DNA from 2 places in the Streptomyces sp. NPDC085927 genome. Region 1 is predicted to be linked to the other one. Evidence: riboswitches for the same ligand, from Rfam matches in the RefSeq annotation. Region 1 holds a riboswitch; the other holds the start of a gene.

Region 1 (8,091 bases):
GGCGACGTGCTCCTCGAACACCCCGTGCGTCGAGGGATACGTGATCATCAGCACCGACAGCTCGTCGCGGTACCGCTCGATCTTCGCGCGCAGGTCGTCGACGTCGACCTCGCCGTCCTCGGCGGTCTTCACGACGACGACCTTCATGCCGGCCATGACGGCGCTGGCGGCGTTGGTGCCGTGCGCGGAGGACGGGATGAGGCAGACGGTGCGCTGGTCGTCGCCGTTGGCCCGGTGGTAGCCGCGGACGGCGAGCAGCCCGGCCAGTTCGCCCTGGGAGCCCGCGTTGGGCTGGAGGCTCACCTTGTCGTAGCCGGTGACCTCCGCGAGCCGGTCCTCCAGCTCGTGGATGAGCGTGAGGTAGCCCTGGGCCTGTCCGGCCGGCGCGAAGGGGTGCAGCTGCCCGAACTCGGGCCAGGTGATGGGCTCCATCTCCGCGGTCGCGTTGAGCTTCATGGTGCAGGAGCCCAGCGGGATCATGCCGCGGTCCAGCGCGTAGTCGCGGTCGGCGAGCCTGCGCAGGTAGCGCAGCATCGCGGTCTCGGAGCGGTGCTGGTGGAAGACGGGGTGCGTCAGGTACTCGTCGGCGCGCAGCAGGGCGTCCGGGAGGGTGTTCCGCGCGGCCGCGTCCAGGGATTCGACGTCTCCCTCGACACCGAAGGCGCTCCACACGGCGGCGAGCCGGTCGCGCGTGGTGGTCTCGTCGCAGGCGATCGAGACGAGGTCGGCGTCGACGAGGTGCAGGTTGACGCCGTTGTCCCGGGCGGCGGCCACGACCTCGGCGGCCCGTCCCGGGACCCGGACGGTCAGCGTGTCGAAGTAGGAACCGTGCACGATCTCCACGCCGCCGGCCCGGAGCCCTTCGGCGAGGACGGTCGCGTAGCGGTGGGTGCGCCACGCGATCGTCCTCAGCCCCTCGGGGCCGTGGTAGACGGCGTACATGCCGGCCATGACGGCGAGCAGCACCTGGGCGGTGCAGATGTTGCTGGTGGCCTTCTCGCGGCGGATGTGCTGCTCGCGGGTCTGGAGCGCGAGCCGGTAGGCCCTGTTCCCGTCCGCGTCGACGGAGACGCCAACGAGCCGGCCGGGCAGGCTGCGCGCCATCTTCTCCTGCACGGCCATGTATCCGGCGTGCGGTCCGCCGAAGCCCATCGGTACGCCGAAGCGCTGCGTCGTGCCGACCGCGATGTCCGCGCCGAGTTCGCCGGGGGAGGTCAGCAGCGTGAGGGCGAGCAGATCGGCGGCGACGGTGACGAGCGCGCCCAGCTCGTGCGCCCGGTCGATCACCGGCTTGATGTCGCGCACGGCCCCGGAGGCGCCCGGGTACTGGATCAGCACGCCGTTGATCTCACGCTCGGCGACCTCGGCGGGGATGCCCTCGCTCAGGTCGGCGACGACGACCTCGACGCCGGCCGGCTCGGCTCGGGTCCGGATGACGGCGGCGGTCTGCGGCAGCGCGTCCGCGTCGACCAGGAACAGGCCCTTCTTGTTCTTGCCCATGCGACGCGACAGCGCCATCGCCTCGGCGGCCGCGGTGCCCTCGTCGAGCAGGGAGGCGCCGGAGGTCGGGAGGCCGGTGAGCTCGGCGACCATGGTCTGGAAGTTCAGCAGCGCCTCGAGCCGCCCCTGCGAGATCTCGGGCTGGTACGGGGTGTAGGCCGTGTACCAGGCGGGGTTCTCCATGACGTTCCGCAGGATGACGGGCGGCGTGAAGGTCCCGTAGTACCCCAGCCCGATCATGGAGCCGAGCACCTCGTTGCGGTCGGCCAGCGACCGCAGCTCGGCCAGCACCTCGGGCTCGGTCCGGGCACCCGGCAGGTCCAGCGCGTCGGCGTTCTTGATCACATCCGGGACCGCGGCGGCCGTCAGCTCATCGAGCGAGCCGTAGCCGACCTGCGCGAGCATCTTGGCGCGGGCCTCGTGGTCGGGGCCGATGTGACGCTGCTCGAAGGGCGTTCCCTGTTCGAGCTCGGAGAGGGGAATGCGATGGGCGGTCATGTGCGGAGGCCTCCTGGTCCGACGACCTTCGAGGGGCACCACGGCGGGTGCCCGGACGGCCTCCCCCTCTGTCATCTCAACCTGAGAGCTTCACCGGCCGCCCGGGGCGGCCGGCTTTCACCGTCGGTGAGAGCGGGAGCCGTCGACACCCGCTCTGCTTTCCAGAGTGACCTCGTCCATGCGGTACGTGGGCCTGAGAGATTCCGGGGAGGATTTGCTCCTTCGGCGCCCTCCGATGGTGCAGAGAGGGCTCTCCCGCACGGGGTCAGCAGCCGCTGCCAGGGTACCAGCGAGGGCAAGACCCGGACTTTCGAGTGGCCGCTCCGCCGATTGTGCCGTTTTGTAGTGCTGACGAATCCTTGCGACCCGTGGAGGGCCCGTGCAGACCGACATCGATCCGCGCAACCTGATCGGCCGCAAGGCGTTCGACCGCAACGGCAACCGGATCGGCACGATCGACGAGGTCTATCTCGACGACGCCACCGGCGTGCCGGAGTGGGCGGCGATACGCACCGGCCTGTTCAGCAGGGACGCCTTCGTCCCCCTGGAGCCGAGCGAGCTGATCGACGGCAGCCTCCACATCCCCTTCGAACGCGCCCTGATCAAGGACGCCCCCGACTTCGGGGTGGGCCGCCATCTCTCCCCGGAGCAGGAACTCCAGCTCTACCACCACTACGGCCTGGACACAGGCGCCCCTCCCCCGCTCCCGGACCACGACTTCGGCAGGCTCGCCGGCAGGGACGACTCCGCCTGACGACGTCACCCGTGGCGCACCCGAGCCGCCGCCCCCGCACCAGCGCTTGAACCCTGGCTGCCCCGGGCGGCCCGGCCGTCCCGGGTACTCCGGGCGTCGCCGTCGGCCCCGTCGTGGGCGCCCTCACCGCCCCGACCGTCACCGTCCTGGCGGTTCTCGCCGTCCGGTCCTCCCGCGCCGTCCCCGGGGCTTCGCTCCACCAACGGCAGCGGATCCGCAGGGTGCAGGGCCCGGTCGTCGGTCCGGAAGGTCCTCACCCGCCCCGGCGCCGACCCGGGCGTCTCGAACCGCACCGTGACCCGCCCCAGGCCGCTGCCCTGGACCCACCCATGGCCGTACTCGCTGTGCCTGACGTCGTGCCCGGCCGGCCAGCGCCGCTCGGCGCCCGCCTGTTGCCGCTCCTCCGCGGGCGCTGCCGCCTCCGCTTCCCCGCCCGGCAACTCCTTGTCCCGCTCCCCCGCCGCCTGCGCGAACAGGTCCTCCTGCGTGTAGTCGGCGAGCCCGCTGACCCCCACGCCCAGCAGCCGTACGCCGCCCGTCGTGTCGACCGAGTCCAGCAGCCGGGCCGCCGCCTCACGCACCACCGCCGGATCGTCCGTGGGCCCCCTCAGGGTCTCGGAGCGGGTGAGCGTCGAGAAGTCGTACCGCCGCACCTTCAGCACGATGGTCCGTCCCGACAGCCCCGCTGTCCTCAGCCGGCGCACACAGCGGTCCGCGAGACGCTGCACCTCCACCCCGACCCGCACCCGGTCGTGGATGTCCACGTCGTAGGTGTCCTCGACCGACACCGACTTCGTCTCCCGCTCGGCCACCACGGACCGATCGTCCCTCGCCAGGGACATGGCGTGCAGGGCGTGTCCGTGCGCCTTGCCGAGCAGGCGCACCAGCTCGTCCTCCCCTGCCTCGGCGAGGTCCCCGACCGTGTGGATGCCGGCCCGCCGCAGGTGGTCACCGGTGGCCGGCCCGACGCCCGGCAGGGTCCGGACCGACAGCGGTGCCAGCAGGGCCCGCTCGGTCCCCGGCTCGATCAGCACCAGCCCGTCCGGCTTGGCCTGCTCCGAGGCGATCTTCGCCAGCATCTTGGAGGCCGCCAGCCCCACCGAGCCGGTGAGCCCCGTGGCCGCCCGTATGTCCGCGCGCAGCTTCGCGCCGGCCAGCCGGGCGGACCGCTCGTCCCGGGCCGCCCCTCCGGCCTCCAGATCCACGAACGCCTCGTCCAGGCTCAACGGTTCGACCAGGGGCGACAGCGCCCGCAGCAGCCCCATCACCTGGTCGCTGATCGACCGGTAGAACGCGAAGCGGGGCACGAGATACGCCGCGTTCGGCGCGAGCCGCCGCGCCTGCGCCATGGGCAGCGCCGAACGGACGCCGAAGACCCGGGCCTCGTACGAGGCGGTGGCGACCACACCGCGCGGCCCGAGTCCGCCCACGATCACGGCCTTCCCGCGCAGGCTCGGCTTGGACGCCTGCTCCACCGAGGCGAAGAAGGCGTCCATGTCGAGATGCAGGACTGTGGGCGCGGATCTCACATCCCCGATGCTGCCCTACGCCACTGACAATCCCCCGCCGCGCGTGCCTCCGGCCGTCCCGACGACCCGGACAGTGCGGCCCCCCGGACAGTGCGGCCCCACGGACGGCGCAGACCGTCCGGAAGCGCAGACGGCACGGACCCCCCGTGCGGCGCGGCGGTTCAGACGGCGCGGTTGCGCCGCCTCGCCAGCTCGTCCGCCGGGTTGGGGCCGATCAGCGTCTCCCCGGTGTCGACGCGCTCCCCGTGCAACTGCGACAGCGCGTTCTCGACGTCCCGCCACACCACGCCCACGGCGATCCCGAAGATCCCCTGGCCGCCCTGGAGCAGGGCATGGACCTCGTCCGGCGTGGCGCACTCGTAGACCGTGGCGCCGTCGCTCATCAGCGTCATGCGCTCCAGGTCGCGGAAGCCCCCCTCCCGCAGGTGCTGGACCGTGGTACGGATGTTCTGCAACGAGACACCGGTGTCCAGGAACCGCTTGACGATCTTCAGGACCACGACGTCCCGGAAGCTGTACAGCCGCTGTGTCCCCGAGCCGTGGGCGGGCCGCACACTGGGCTCGACCAGCCCCGTGCGGGCCCAGTAGTCCAGTTGCCGGTAGGTGATACCGGCGGCCGCGCAGGCCGTCGGGCCGCGGTAGCCGATCTCCTCGGACGCCATGGACGTCGCCGCCCCTCCGCTGCTCGGCACGGCCGCCGGTCGCTGCGGAGCAGGACCGGCCGCGCTGCCGTGATGGGCATACGCCCCGCTCGCGCGGAGCTGAGAGCCTGGGGGAGGGTACGGACCGCTCACCCCGAGACCATGTCCGGGGGCACCCCCAGCCGTACCGTCGCCGGTGCTTCTCACGCCGACCTCCGTCCTTGACCTGCCTCCTCGACGGTAGGCAGTCACCAAGGGTGCGTCAACGATCGCCACACTCGGCACGCCGAGTGATAATCACCCTAAGAGTGGTTTCCCGTGCCCCACCGCGGGGAAAGGCTAGCCGAATGCTCTCCGCGCGGGCCGCGCAAGGCTCTCCCGCACCCCGGTTCCGAGCGGCATCCGGCGGAACGGTCGCCGCCCCTCACTGGCTGCTGGAGCCGAAATCCTCCGGCGAGATCTGGTCGAGGAACTCGCGGAACTTCTCCACCTCGTCCTCCTGCTCGTCCGGGATGGCGATTCCCGCGTCGTCGAGCACCGTGTCGCTGCCGTAGATCGGCGTACCCGTGCGCAGCGCCAGCGCTATCGCGTCGGACGGCCGGGCACTCACCTCGACCCCGCTGGCGAAGACCAGCTCCGCGTAGAAGACACCCTCACGCAGGTCTGTGATGCGCACTTCCGTGAGCTCTTGGCCGACGGCTTCCAGCACGTCCTTGAAGAGGTCGTGGGTCAGCGGGCGCGCGGGAGCCATGCCCTGCTGGGCGAAGGCGATGGCCGTCGCCTCCCCCGGGCCGATCCAGATGGGGAGGTACCGGTCGCCTCCCACTTCACGCAGCAGCACGATCGGTTGGTTCGAGGGCATTTCGACCCGGACACCTACGACATCGAGCTCGTTCACACAGCAACCCTAGGCCGTGCCCGGGACGTTTGGGTAGTCGGGCCCGGATCGGGCGGCCGATCCGGGCCCTCCTCGCCTCAGGGCAGCCGCACCCCGAGCGCCGCGCTCACCAGCGCGGCGTGCAACTTCACCGTGAGACCGGCGAGCTCCTTCGTACGCGCCTCCGCGTGCGCCCTGGTCTGCGGGTTGCGGTGCCGCTTGAGCGGGGCGACGACCTGGTCGACCAGTCCGGCCTCCCGGTCGGCGGCGGCCTTCATCGCCCTCAGGTGCCGCGGCTCGATCCCGAACCGCCCCAGCTCGGTGATGAGGCCGGCGACGGTGAGCGCCTCGGCGTCGTACACCTCGTCCCCCACCGGCGCGATCAGCCCGTACGACTCCCACTCCGCGAGCTGCTGCTGGCCGACGCCGGCCGCCGCCAGCAACTGCGCCCTCCCGATCCGGGCCGCTGTCGCGGCCGGGTCGGCGGGCGGCTCGGGGCCGTTTTCCCCGTCCCGCGGCCGGGACAGTACCGGAAGCGGGACGGCCTCGCCGCGCTCCATCGCGTCCAGGTGCTCGCGGATCACCTTGAGCGGCAGATAGTGGTCCCGCTGCATCCTCAGGACATGGCCGAGACGCTCCACGTCCCCGGCACTGAACTTGCGGTACCCCGAGGGGGTCCGCTGCGGCTCGATGAGCCCCTCCGACTCCAGGAAGCGGATCTTGGAGATGGTGACTTCGGGGAATTCCTCGCGCAGCACGTTCAGCACCGTGCCGATGCTCATCAGTCCAGTTTCCGCGGCGGCGGCGCCGTGGCCGGCACCGCCGCTCGGTGTATGAAGCATGGACCTTCCCTGGGGTCAGGGTGCCCCGGACGGAGTCCGGAGAGGGTCAGTAACCCCGCTGGCTCGCGTAGAAGACCAGCCGGTACTTGCCGATCTGCACCTCGTCACCGTTCGACAGACCGACCTGGTCGATCCGCTCACGGTTGACGTACGTGCCGTTCAGGCTGCCCACGTCGGCCACTGTGAACGAACCGTCCTGGCCGCGGCGGAACTCCACGTGCCGACGGGAGACCGTCACGTCGTCCAGGAAGATGTCACTCTGTGGGTGGCGTCCGGCCGTGGTCAGATCGCCGTCCAGCAGGAAGCGGCTGCCCGAGTTCGGCCCGCGACGCACGACCAGGAGCGCGGAACCCATCGGCAGCGCGTCGACGGCCGCCTGCGCCTCCGGGGACAGCGCCGGCACCTGCGTCTGGCCGGTGACCTCGGCGTCGTACGCCTCGAGACCGGAGATGGAGATGGTGGACGTCGTCTCGGAGGGACGCTCCGGGACGGCTCCGGGCCTGAGCGGGGCTCCACAGTTCGAACAGAAGCGGCTGTTCTCCGCGTTGCGGTTACCGCACCTCGTGCACACCAAGGCCGACATGGACGGATCCTCCTGCCCACCGGGGGCCTGGGACGCGTACGGGGCGGAGAACCCTCCACCCGTACCTGAGGTTGACGGTTGCCCGAAACCTATGCCGCTCGACTGCGCAGGGTCAACCGACGGCGCGCCCCGGCCTCCCGCAACGTCCTCACCCGGGCCGCCGACCTGATCCCGGTACAGCGGACGCGACGTCTCCGCGTCGGGCTGTGCGCGATGACGAGCGGTCGCGTTGTCGCGGCCTTCTCGCGCGCTCTTGCCGAACAACTTCCCAAACAACTTCACGGGCGATTCCCCTTGACCGAAACAGACCCGCCCGTGGGGCAGGACGAACCCTGACTGAACACACTGGCCGACCCGGACATCCTCACAACGTCCGTATCCACCAGACAGTTTCCACCACGCACCACCCATTCGGTGCGCCGACCCCCCGCAACCTCTTGCCCTCGCCGGTCACCCTCCATGCACCCCCGGTTCACTGCGAGGACGACCGAGCGTAGCCAGGCTGCTTCGCCGGTCGCAAGGCATCCACGACGATCTTGGTCGATCGCTCCACCGAGGCGGTGGCCTGTTCCTTCTCGAGAGTCTGCACCACTCCTCCAGGGATGTTGAGCGCCGGCTCGAGGTCCTGCGGCTTGCCGATGACCTTGAAACGATAGGGGGCAGTGATCTTGTTCCCGTCGACGCTCACTCCGTCGCCGGAATCCGACAGGTAGGTGCCCGCCACGACCCGTACGCCGTTCACCTGAATGGCCTCGGCGCCGGCCGCGCGCAGCTCCTGGACCGCATCGAGCAGCATGTTCGACTCGACCATTCCCTTCGGATCCTCGATGACCAACGTGATGCCGGGGCCCTGTGCAGCCACCGTGC
Region 2 (8,091 bases), on a different contig from region 1:
GTGACTACTGCTCGCTTACTTGAACGAGGCCTCGGAGAAGACTTCCTGCGTCAGCGGGGAGACGTTCGGCGGGTTCACGTTCTTGGCGAAGGCGATGGCCGGCGGGGACGACGAGACCGGGACACCGGGGAGGTAGTCCATGATGACCTCGTTGGCCTTGGTGTACGCGGCCACGCGCTCGTCGTGGTTGCCGAGCTTGGAGCCGGCGTTCACGGCGTCGAAGACCTTCTTGTCCTTGAAGCCCCACTGCTTGTCGTACCCGGCGAACCAGGTGCCGATGAAGTTGAAGCCGTCGTTGAAGTCACCGGTCCAGCCGAGCATGTGCAGGTCGCAGGAGCCCGACTCGGTGGCGTCCAGGTAGTCCGGGGCCCACTTCATCGCCTTCGGCGTGACCGTGATGCCGGACTTCTCCAGGTCGTCCTTCATCAGCTCGAACAGGTCCTGCGGGGCAGGCATGTACGGGCGGGTGACCTCGGTCGGGTAGCAGAAGTCGACCTTCAGCTTCTCCTGGCCGGCCTTCTTGAGGAGCTTCTTGGCCTCGGCGGTGTCGTACGCGTACTGCTTGACGTTCTTGGAGTAGCCCTCGACCGTGTCGGGCATGAACTGGTCGGCGACCTTGCCGCCCTCGGGCAGCTGGGTCTTGACCAGGTTCTCGCGGTCGATGGAGTGCGCGATGGCCTGGCGGACTTCCTTCTTCTTGAGCGCGGGGTTGGCCTCCTGGCTCATGCCCACGTAGAAGAGGTTGAAGACGCCACGGGTCGGGACGCCGTAACCCTGGTCCTCGAGGGTCTTGACGTCGGCCGGCGCGACGAGGTCGTAGCCGTCGATGTCACCGGCCTGGAGCGCCTGACGGCGGCCCTCTTCGGTGTCGATGGTGCGGAAGACCAGGTTCTTGATCTTCGCCTTGTCGCCCCAGTAGTCGTCGAAGCGCTCGAGGGAGACTTCCTTGTTGCCCTTGTTCCACTTCGTGATCTTGTACGGGCCGGTGCCGGCGACCGTGCCGGCCTCCTGGCTGTACTTGGGGTACGTGATGGCGTCGCCCTTGGCGGAGGCGTCCTGCTTCTTGTACTCCTCGAGCGCCTTCGGCGAGTGGATCGCCAGGGCGTTGAGGGAGAAGCCGCCGGGGAGGTTCGCGGAGGGCTCCTTGACCTCGATGACGGCGGTGTTGTCGTCCTTCGCGGTGCAGGACTTGTAGTTCGCCTCGGGCGTTTCCTTGTCCTCGTTCTTCGCGAAGCCGCCCATGATGGTCTGCCAGTAGTAGGAGACCGCGCTGGACTGGTAGGTGCCCGTCCAGTTGAACCAGTGGTCGTAGTTGGCGCAGACGGCCGCGGCGTTGAACGCCTCGCCGTCGTGGAACTTCACACCCTTGCGGAGGTCGAAGGTCCAGACGGTGCCCTTGTCGTTGCTGGACCACTTCTCGGCGAGGCCGCCGACGAGCTCGCTGCCGCCCGACTCGTGCTCGAGCAGGGCCTCGAACGCCTGACGCGTCACGCGGAAGGTTTCACCGTCGCTCGCGAGGGCAGGGTCCAGGGAGCCCGGGTCACCGGCACCGGCGAAGACGAAGGTGTCCTTCTCGCCGTCGCTCTTGTTGTCACTGTCCCGTTCGCTGGAGCAGCCCGTGGCGATCAGAGCGACCGCCACCGCGGCCGTGATCGCCCGAGCGGCTCGGGACTTGGATATGCGCATATTGGGGCCACTCCGGGTCCGCTATGTGGATGCATCTTGACCGGCCGAACACTACAGATGTTCACAGCGAGTCGAGAACAGTCCGGATAGCGGTGATACCCACCTGAGATCTGAACAGTTGACATAAGGGACGCTTCAGGCGCCCCTCCGTCAGGAATTAACCGTCCCGATACATTCAACTCCCTCTCCGCCCCCCTCCGGGAGGCTTCGGGCGGCGTGAAGAACGGGTGAAACCGCAGGTGACAGGCGGTCAACCGACGATAGCTGAGCGCACATGGCTGAAAACCTGTCACAAAGCCGGCGTCCGGCGGCAGCGCGGGTCCCCTCCGCCGACGCTCCTGTCCACTCCGTGGACACCGTCACGCTGAGTCAGCGCAGGCGGGTGCGGCCGGCACCCGGCCGTACCCGCTCCTTCCGCATACGGCCCGGTCAGCGCTGGTGCGCGGGCGGATAGCCGGAGCCCGCGGCGGGGGGCGCGGCGGCGCCGTGGGCCTCGCGGTCGTAGAACGGGCGGGCGTTGGCGCGCAGCCACATCGCGACCGGGTCGTGCTCGTCGGACATCGCGACGGTCGACACCGGGAGCCCGTCCGGGACCGCGCCGAGGGACTGCTGCATCATCGCGCGCACCGCGTCCACGGCCGGCGGCGACGTGTCGTACACGTCCAGGCCGATGGCGAGGTACGGGGCGCCCAGCGACGGCTGCACCCAGGTGCGGCGCAGCGAGCGGACGGCGGGGGTGCGGTGCGCGTTCTGCGCGAGCAGGGCGTAGAACTGCGGGATCTCGATGGCGGGTTCGGACAGCCGCAGAGGGCCGGCGGGCTGGCGGTCGAGACCGGTGGCGAGCCTGCGCAGATCGAGCCAGGGGATGCCGAGGCCGCCGCCGGGGGCGTGCGGATTGAGCCAGAGTCCGTAGCGGTCGGGGTAGAGGGCACGGGCGGCCTCGATGCCGTCGACGACCTCGTAGGACCGGTTCCAGCCACTGGCGGACAGTTCCTGGGCGGAGGTCACGCAGGGCGCGTAGCCGAAGCCGTCGACCTCCATGTTCCCGTACTGGGCGTCCGGGGAGCCCGCCTGGCCCTGCCACAACAGCATCCAGACGTGACCGGAGGAGGGCGTCGCGAGCGCGCGCAGCAACGCCTCGTAGGCGTCGTAACGCCCCGGTGTCACCTGGCGCAGCATGTGCTCGACCTGCCCGGCCGCCGCGGTGCCTGCGCTCACTTTGTATCGCCCCTCCGTACCACCCGTACAACACCCTCGCCCGAGCCAATGAACCTAGCTTAAGCGCCTCTCGGCCCCGGGGAGCTCCGCCGGTGCGCGGCCGTCCTCCGGCGGCGTCGCGGCCCTCTCAGCGCGTCCACTGGCAGAAGGGGCGGACGCGGTCGCGCATCCACTGGCCGACCGGGTCCTGGGCCACGTCCAGGAGGACCAGGTTGACGGGCCACTTCACCGGCACCCGGCCCAGGGCGCGGCCCAGCGCGTCCATCGGCGCGGCCCTCAGGTCGCCCTCCGTACGGGTCAGTTCGGCGGGAGACAGTTCGACGCCGACGAACAGCACCGGTTCGGCCGTCTCGATCTCGGCGAGGCAGCGGCGGGCGGTGGAGACGATGCCGAGGGCCTCGAACTCCGTGGAGGCGGCGGCGAGGAAGTCCACCGGGTCGTCCTGCCAGTCGGGTTCGAACAGCTTGACCCGGCCGCCGCTCGCGGGGCCGTCCAGCGGGCCGCGTCCGGCGCGGCACAGGGCGGCGACGGCGGGCGGCGGCAGCGGGACGCCGACCACTCCCCCGGGGTTCACGGCGATCCCGGCCTGCGGCGGCAGACCGCGCGCGAACTCCACCGCGGGCGCGACGGTGAACGACATGTGGGAGCCGACCACCTGACGGAACTGTTCCTCGGAGCTGAAGACCGGGACGTACGCCTGGCCCTCGATCTCCATCGTGGGCAGGTCCAGCGGGCCGCTGTCCGGTCCGCCGCCGTTGGGCAGCGGTATCCACACGTAGCTCCGGCCCAGTACCTCGATGATCCGGCCGTCGCCCGAGGGGACGCCGAGGGAGGCGGAGAGCACCTCCTCCAGCTCGTTGCCGGGCCATCCGCCGTGCGGGTGGGGGTGAGTCTGTGCCGGGAAGTCCGCGGAGAAGCCCGCCGGGAAGTCCATCTGCCTACCGCCTGCCTGGAACCACTGCTGTGGCTGAAAGGCTAACCGCTGCCGGGCCCGGCGGTCCGCCCGTACGGCGGTCGGCCCGCCGCCCGTGCGGTCGCCCGTGCGGTCGCCGGGCGGTCGGTCAGTCCGCGAAGTCGATGCGGTGCAGCGCGTTCGCCGCGTCGCGGTCGGCCAGGACGGCCGAGCCGCAGCCCGCGGGCAGGTCGCCGCGCGTCACGGACGCCAGCAGCCGGTCGATGGCGGTGCGGTGGCGCCGGAAGGCGTACCGGGAGACCCCGCGGCCGCGCTCGCGCTGGCCGTCCAGGGCCTGCTCCGGGGAGACGTCGAGCAGCAGCAGATGCAGCTCCGCGCCCCGGCGGCGGGCCTCCCGGGCCAGCCAGCGGCGCACCCAGGCCTGCGTGCCGCAGTCGTGGACGACGACTCCCTCGCCGGTGCGCAGGGCGCGCCGCAGTCCGGCGTAGTGGGCGAGGCGGACCAGGGGCCGGTACACCGCGTACGGCAGGAGGCGCGGCATGCCGCGGTCCCAGCGGTCGCGGGTGTCCTGCGAGTCGACGAGGGTGCCGTGCGCCGCGCGCCGCATGAGGGTGGACTTGCCGCTGCCGGGCAGTCCGGTGACCACGACGAGGTCGCGGGGGCCGAAGAGCAGGACGTGCGGGCTGTGGCCGGCGCGCTCGCGCAGGTCGCGGACGACAGGCGCGGGCAGGGTGCCGCACGCCTCCCGGCCCGAGGGGGCCTGCTGCTCGGGCGGCGCGACGCCCGTGGTGGCGGCGTACGCCGTGGCCTTGTTCACCGTGAGTCCTCCCCTGGGGGCTGTCCGGCCCTGTGACCAGGTACCGGAACCCCTCCCCGCCGAGTGTAAAGAGACGGTAACGCCGGGCGCCCCTGGTTTCCGTCCCTTTCCCGATACAGGCCTGTCACAGCCGCGCGTGAACACCCGAACACCCTGCGCTCCTCCCAGAAGGGTCCCCCTGCCGCGGCCCCGCGATGCGTGCAATGATGAGCGCGCCAACTGCATACCGGCCGTTTGAATCCGCGCGGGAGAGTCCCCGGCACCGTTGCCGCCGGGGCGCCGAAGGAGCAAGTCCCTCCCTTGAATCTCTCAGGCACCGTTACCGCGTGGGCGAGGCACATCTGAAAAGCGGGCCCCGCGCGCGTCGCCGGTGGCTCCACCCAAGGTGCAAGCCGTGGTCGTCCCCTGCGCGGGCGGTCAGGGCGAACCTCTCAGGTTCCGATGACAGATGGGGAGGAAAGACCTCGCCTGTCCTGCCTTGGGAGACCGACCGATGAGCAGTACCGAACTCCGCCGGACCGCGCTCGACGCCCTGCATCGTTCGCTCGGTGCCACGATGACCGATTTCGCCGGCTGGGACATGCCCCTGCGCTACGGCTCCGAACGCGACGAGCACAACGCCGTGCGGACGCGGGCCGGTCTCTTCGACCTCTCCCACATGGGCGAGATCACCGTCACCGGCCCGCAGGCGTCCCGGTTCCTCGATCACGCGCTGGTCGGCAACATCGGGACCGTCAAGACCGGCCGCGCCCGCTACACCATGATCTGCCGCGAGGACGGCGGCATCCTGGACGACCTGATCGTCTACCGGCTCGACGACACCGGGGCCGGGTCCCCCCGCTACCTGGTCGTCGCGAACGCCTCCAACGCCCAGGTGGTGCTGGACGCGCTAGTGGAGCGGTCGGCCGGCTTCGACGCCGAGGTCCGTGACGACCGCGACGCGTACGCGCTGCTCGCGGTGCAGGGCCCCGAGTCCTCCGGCATCCTGCAGTCCCTGACCGACACCGACCTCGACGGTCTGAAGTACTACGCCGGGCAGCCCGGCACGGTCGCGGGCGTCCCCGCCCTCATCGCCCGTACCGGCTACACCGGCGAGGACGGCTTCGAGCTGTTCGTGAAGCCGGAGCACGCGGTGGAGCTGTGGCAGGCGCTGACCGGGGCGGGCGAGGGCGCCGGTCTGATCCCGTGCGGGCTGTCCTGCCGGGACACGCTGCGCCTGGAGGCCGGCATGCCGCTGTACGGCCATGAGCTGAGCGCCTCCCTGACACCGTTCGACGCCGGGTTCGGCCGGGTGGTGAAGTTCGAGAAGGAGGGCGACTTCGTGGGCCGCGCCGCCCTGACCGAGGCCGCCGCCCGCGCCGAGCGAACCCCGCCCCGCACCCTGGTCGGCCTGGCCGCCGAGGGCCGCCGGGTCCCGCGCGCCGGGTACGCGGTGGTCGCCGGCGGCGAGGTGATCGGCGAGGTCACCTCCGGTGCGCCCTCCCCGACGCTGGGCCGGCCGATCGCGATGGCGTACGTCGACGCGGCGTACGCGGTGCCGGGCACGGCGGGTGTCGGTGTGGACATCCGCGGCAGCCACGAGCCGTACGAGGTCGTGGCGCTGCCGTTCTACAAGCGGCAGAAGTAGTACCGCCGCAGGACGCCCCCGGGACGGCTTTCCAGGTCCTCGCACGTCGGCGTAAGGACCTCCAGCGCCTCCAGGGCCTCACACGGGTGAAGCAGGGCAGGCCGTGCCCGCTCACGCGCATGTCCCGTACTTCCCGTAGTTTCCGAGTCATCAGCAAGTCCACCGCGTACAGGAGAATCCAGGCCATGAGCAACCCCCAGCAGCTGCGTTACAGCAAGGAGCACGAGTGGCTGTCGGCCGCCGAGGACGGTGTGTCGGCCATCGGCATCACCGAGCACGCGGCCAACGCGCTCGGCGACGTCGTGTTCGTCCAGCTCCCCGAGGTCGGTGACACCGTGACCGCGGGCGAGACGTGCGGCGAACTGGAGTCGACCAAGTCGGTCAGCGACCTGTACTGCCCGGTCACCGGCGAGGTCACCGAGGTCAACGAGGACGTGGTGAACGACCCCTCGCTGGTGAACTCGGCCCCCTTCGAGGGCGGCTGGCTGTTCAAGGTGCGGGTCACCGACGAGCCGGCCGACCTGCTCTCCGCCGCCGAGTACGACGCCTTCATCCAGGGCTGAGGAGGCCGTAACCGCATGTCGCTTCTGAACACCCCGCTGCACGAGCTCGACCCGGACGTCGCCGCGGCGGTCGATGCCGAGCTGCACCGCCAGCAGTCCACCCTCGAGATGATCGCCTCGGAGAACTTCGCCCCGGTCGCGGTCATGGAGGCCCAGGGCACGGTCCTCACCAACAAGTACGCCGAGGGCTACCCCGGCCGCCGCTACTACGGCGGCTGCGAGCACGTCGACGTGATCGAGCAGATCGCCATCGACCGGGTCAAGGAGCTGTTCGGCGCCGAGCACGCCAACGTGCAGCCGCACTCGGGCGCGCAGGCCAACGCCGCCGCGATGTTCGCGCTGCTCAAGCCCGGTGACACGATCATGGGCCTGAACCTCGCGCACGGCGGGCACCTGACCCACGGCATGAAGATCAACTTCTCCGGCAAGCTCTACGACGTGGTCGCCTACCACGTGGGCGACGACGGCCGGGTCGACATGGCCGAGGTCGAGCGGCTGGCCAAGGAGAGCAGGCCGAAGCTGATCGTCGCCGGCTGGTCGGCATACCCGCGGCAGCTCGACTTCGCCGAGTTCCGCCGGATCGCGGACGAGGTCGGCGCGTACCTGATGGTCGACATGGCGCACTTCGCCGGTCTGGTCGCGGCGGGCCTGCACCCGAACCCGGTCCCGCACGCCCACGTCGTCACCACGACCACGCACAAGACCCTCGGCGGTCCGCGCGGCGGTGTGATCCTCTCCACGGCCGAGCTGGCCAAGAAGATCAACTCCGCGGTCTTCCCCGGCCAGCAGGGCGGCCCGCTGGAGCATGTGGTCGCGGCCAAGGCGGTGGCCTTCAAGATCGCCGCGTCCGAGGAGTTCAAGGACCGCCAGCGCCGCACCCTGGAGGGCTCCCGCATCCTGGCCGAGCGTCTGACGAAGGACGACGTCAAGGCGGTGGGCGTGGACGTGCTCTCCGGCGGTACGGACGTGCACCTGGTCCTGGTCGACCTGCGCGCGTCCGAGCTGGACGGGCAGCAGGCGGAGGACCGGCTCCACGAGGTCGGCATCACCGTCAACCGCAACGCGGTACCGAACGACCCGCGGCCGCCGATGGTCACCTCGGGTCTGCGGATCGGCACGCCCGCCCTGGCCACCCGCGGTTTCGACACCGAGGACTTCACCGAGGTGGCGGACGTGATCGCCGAGGCGCTGAAGGCGCCCTCTCCCTTCGAGGCCACCGACGCCGAGGCGCTCCGGGCACGGGTGACGGCTCTCGCGGAGAAGCATC

What was found. A riboswitch is a leader RNA that binds a small molecule or an ion and turns the genes downstream of it on or off. The one in region 1 is predicted to bind glycine.
Region 2: it holds a riboswitch for glycine, as region 1 does, so the genes downstream of both, gcvT (glycine cleavage system aminomethyltransferase GcvT) here and gcvP (aminomethyl-transferring glycine dehydrogenase) in region 1, are expected to answer to the same signal.

Annotation. Positions count from the first base shown of each region.
Region 1 is NZ_JBITSN010000004.1:5,457-13,547, reverse strand. It holds gene gcvP (aminomethyl-transferring glycine dehydrogenase) at 1-1,998, opposite strand, end outside; glycine riboswitch at 2,170-2,266, opposite strand; gene ACIF80_RS11935 (PRC-barrel domain-containing protein) at 2,378-2,752, shown strand; gene ACIF80_RS11930 (DNA polymerase IV) at 2,758-4,281, opposite strand; gene ACIF80_RS11925 (MerR family transcriptional regulator) at 4,443-5,129, opposite strand; gene ACIF80_RS11920 (bifunctional nuclease family protein) at 5,347-5,820, opposite strand; gene ACIF80_RS11915 (MerR family transcriptional regulator) at 5,898-6,641, opposite strand; gene ACIF80_RS11910 (FHA domain-containing protein) at 6,688-7,635, opposite strand; gene ACIF80_RS11905 (DUF881 domain-containing protein) at 7,697-8,091, opposite strand, start outside.
Region 2 is NZ_JBITSN010000025.1:32,643-40,733, forward strand. It holds gene ACIF80_RS35610 (ABC transporter substrate-binding protein) at 16-1,686, opposite strand; gene ACIF80_RS35615 (enhanced serine sensitivity protein SseB C-terminal domain-containing protein) at 2,116-2,865, opposite strand; gene ACIF80_RS35620 (enhanced serine sensitivity protein SseB) at 3,032-3,838, opposite strand; gene ACIF80_RS35625 (AAA family ATPase) at 3,966-4,634, opposite strand; glycine riboswitch at 4,870-4,969, shown strand; gene gcvT (glycine cleavage system aminomethyltransferase GcvT) at 5,128-6,261, shown strand; gene gcvH (glycine cleavage system protein GcvH) at 6,447-6,824, shown strand; gene glyA (serine hydroxymethyltransferase) at 6,840-8,091, shown strand, end outside.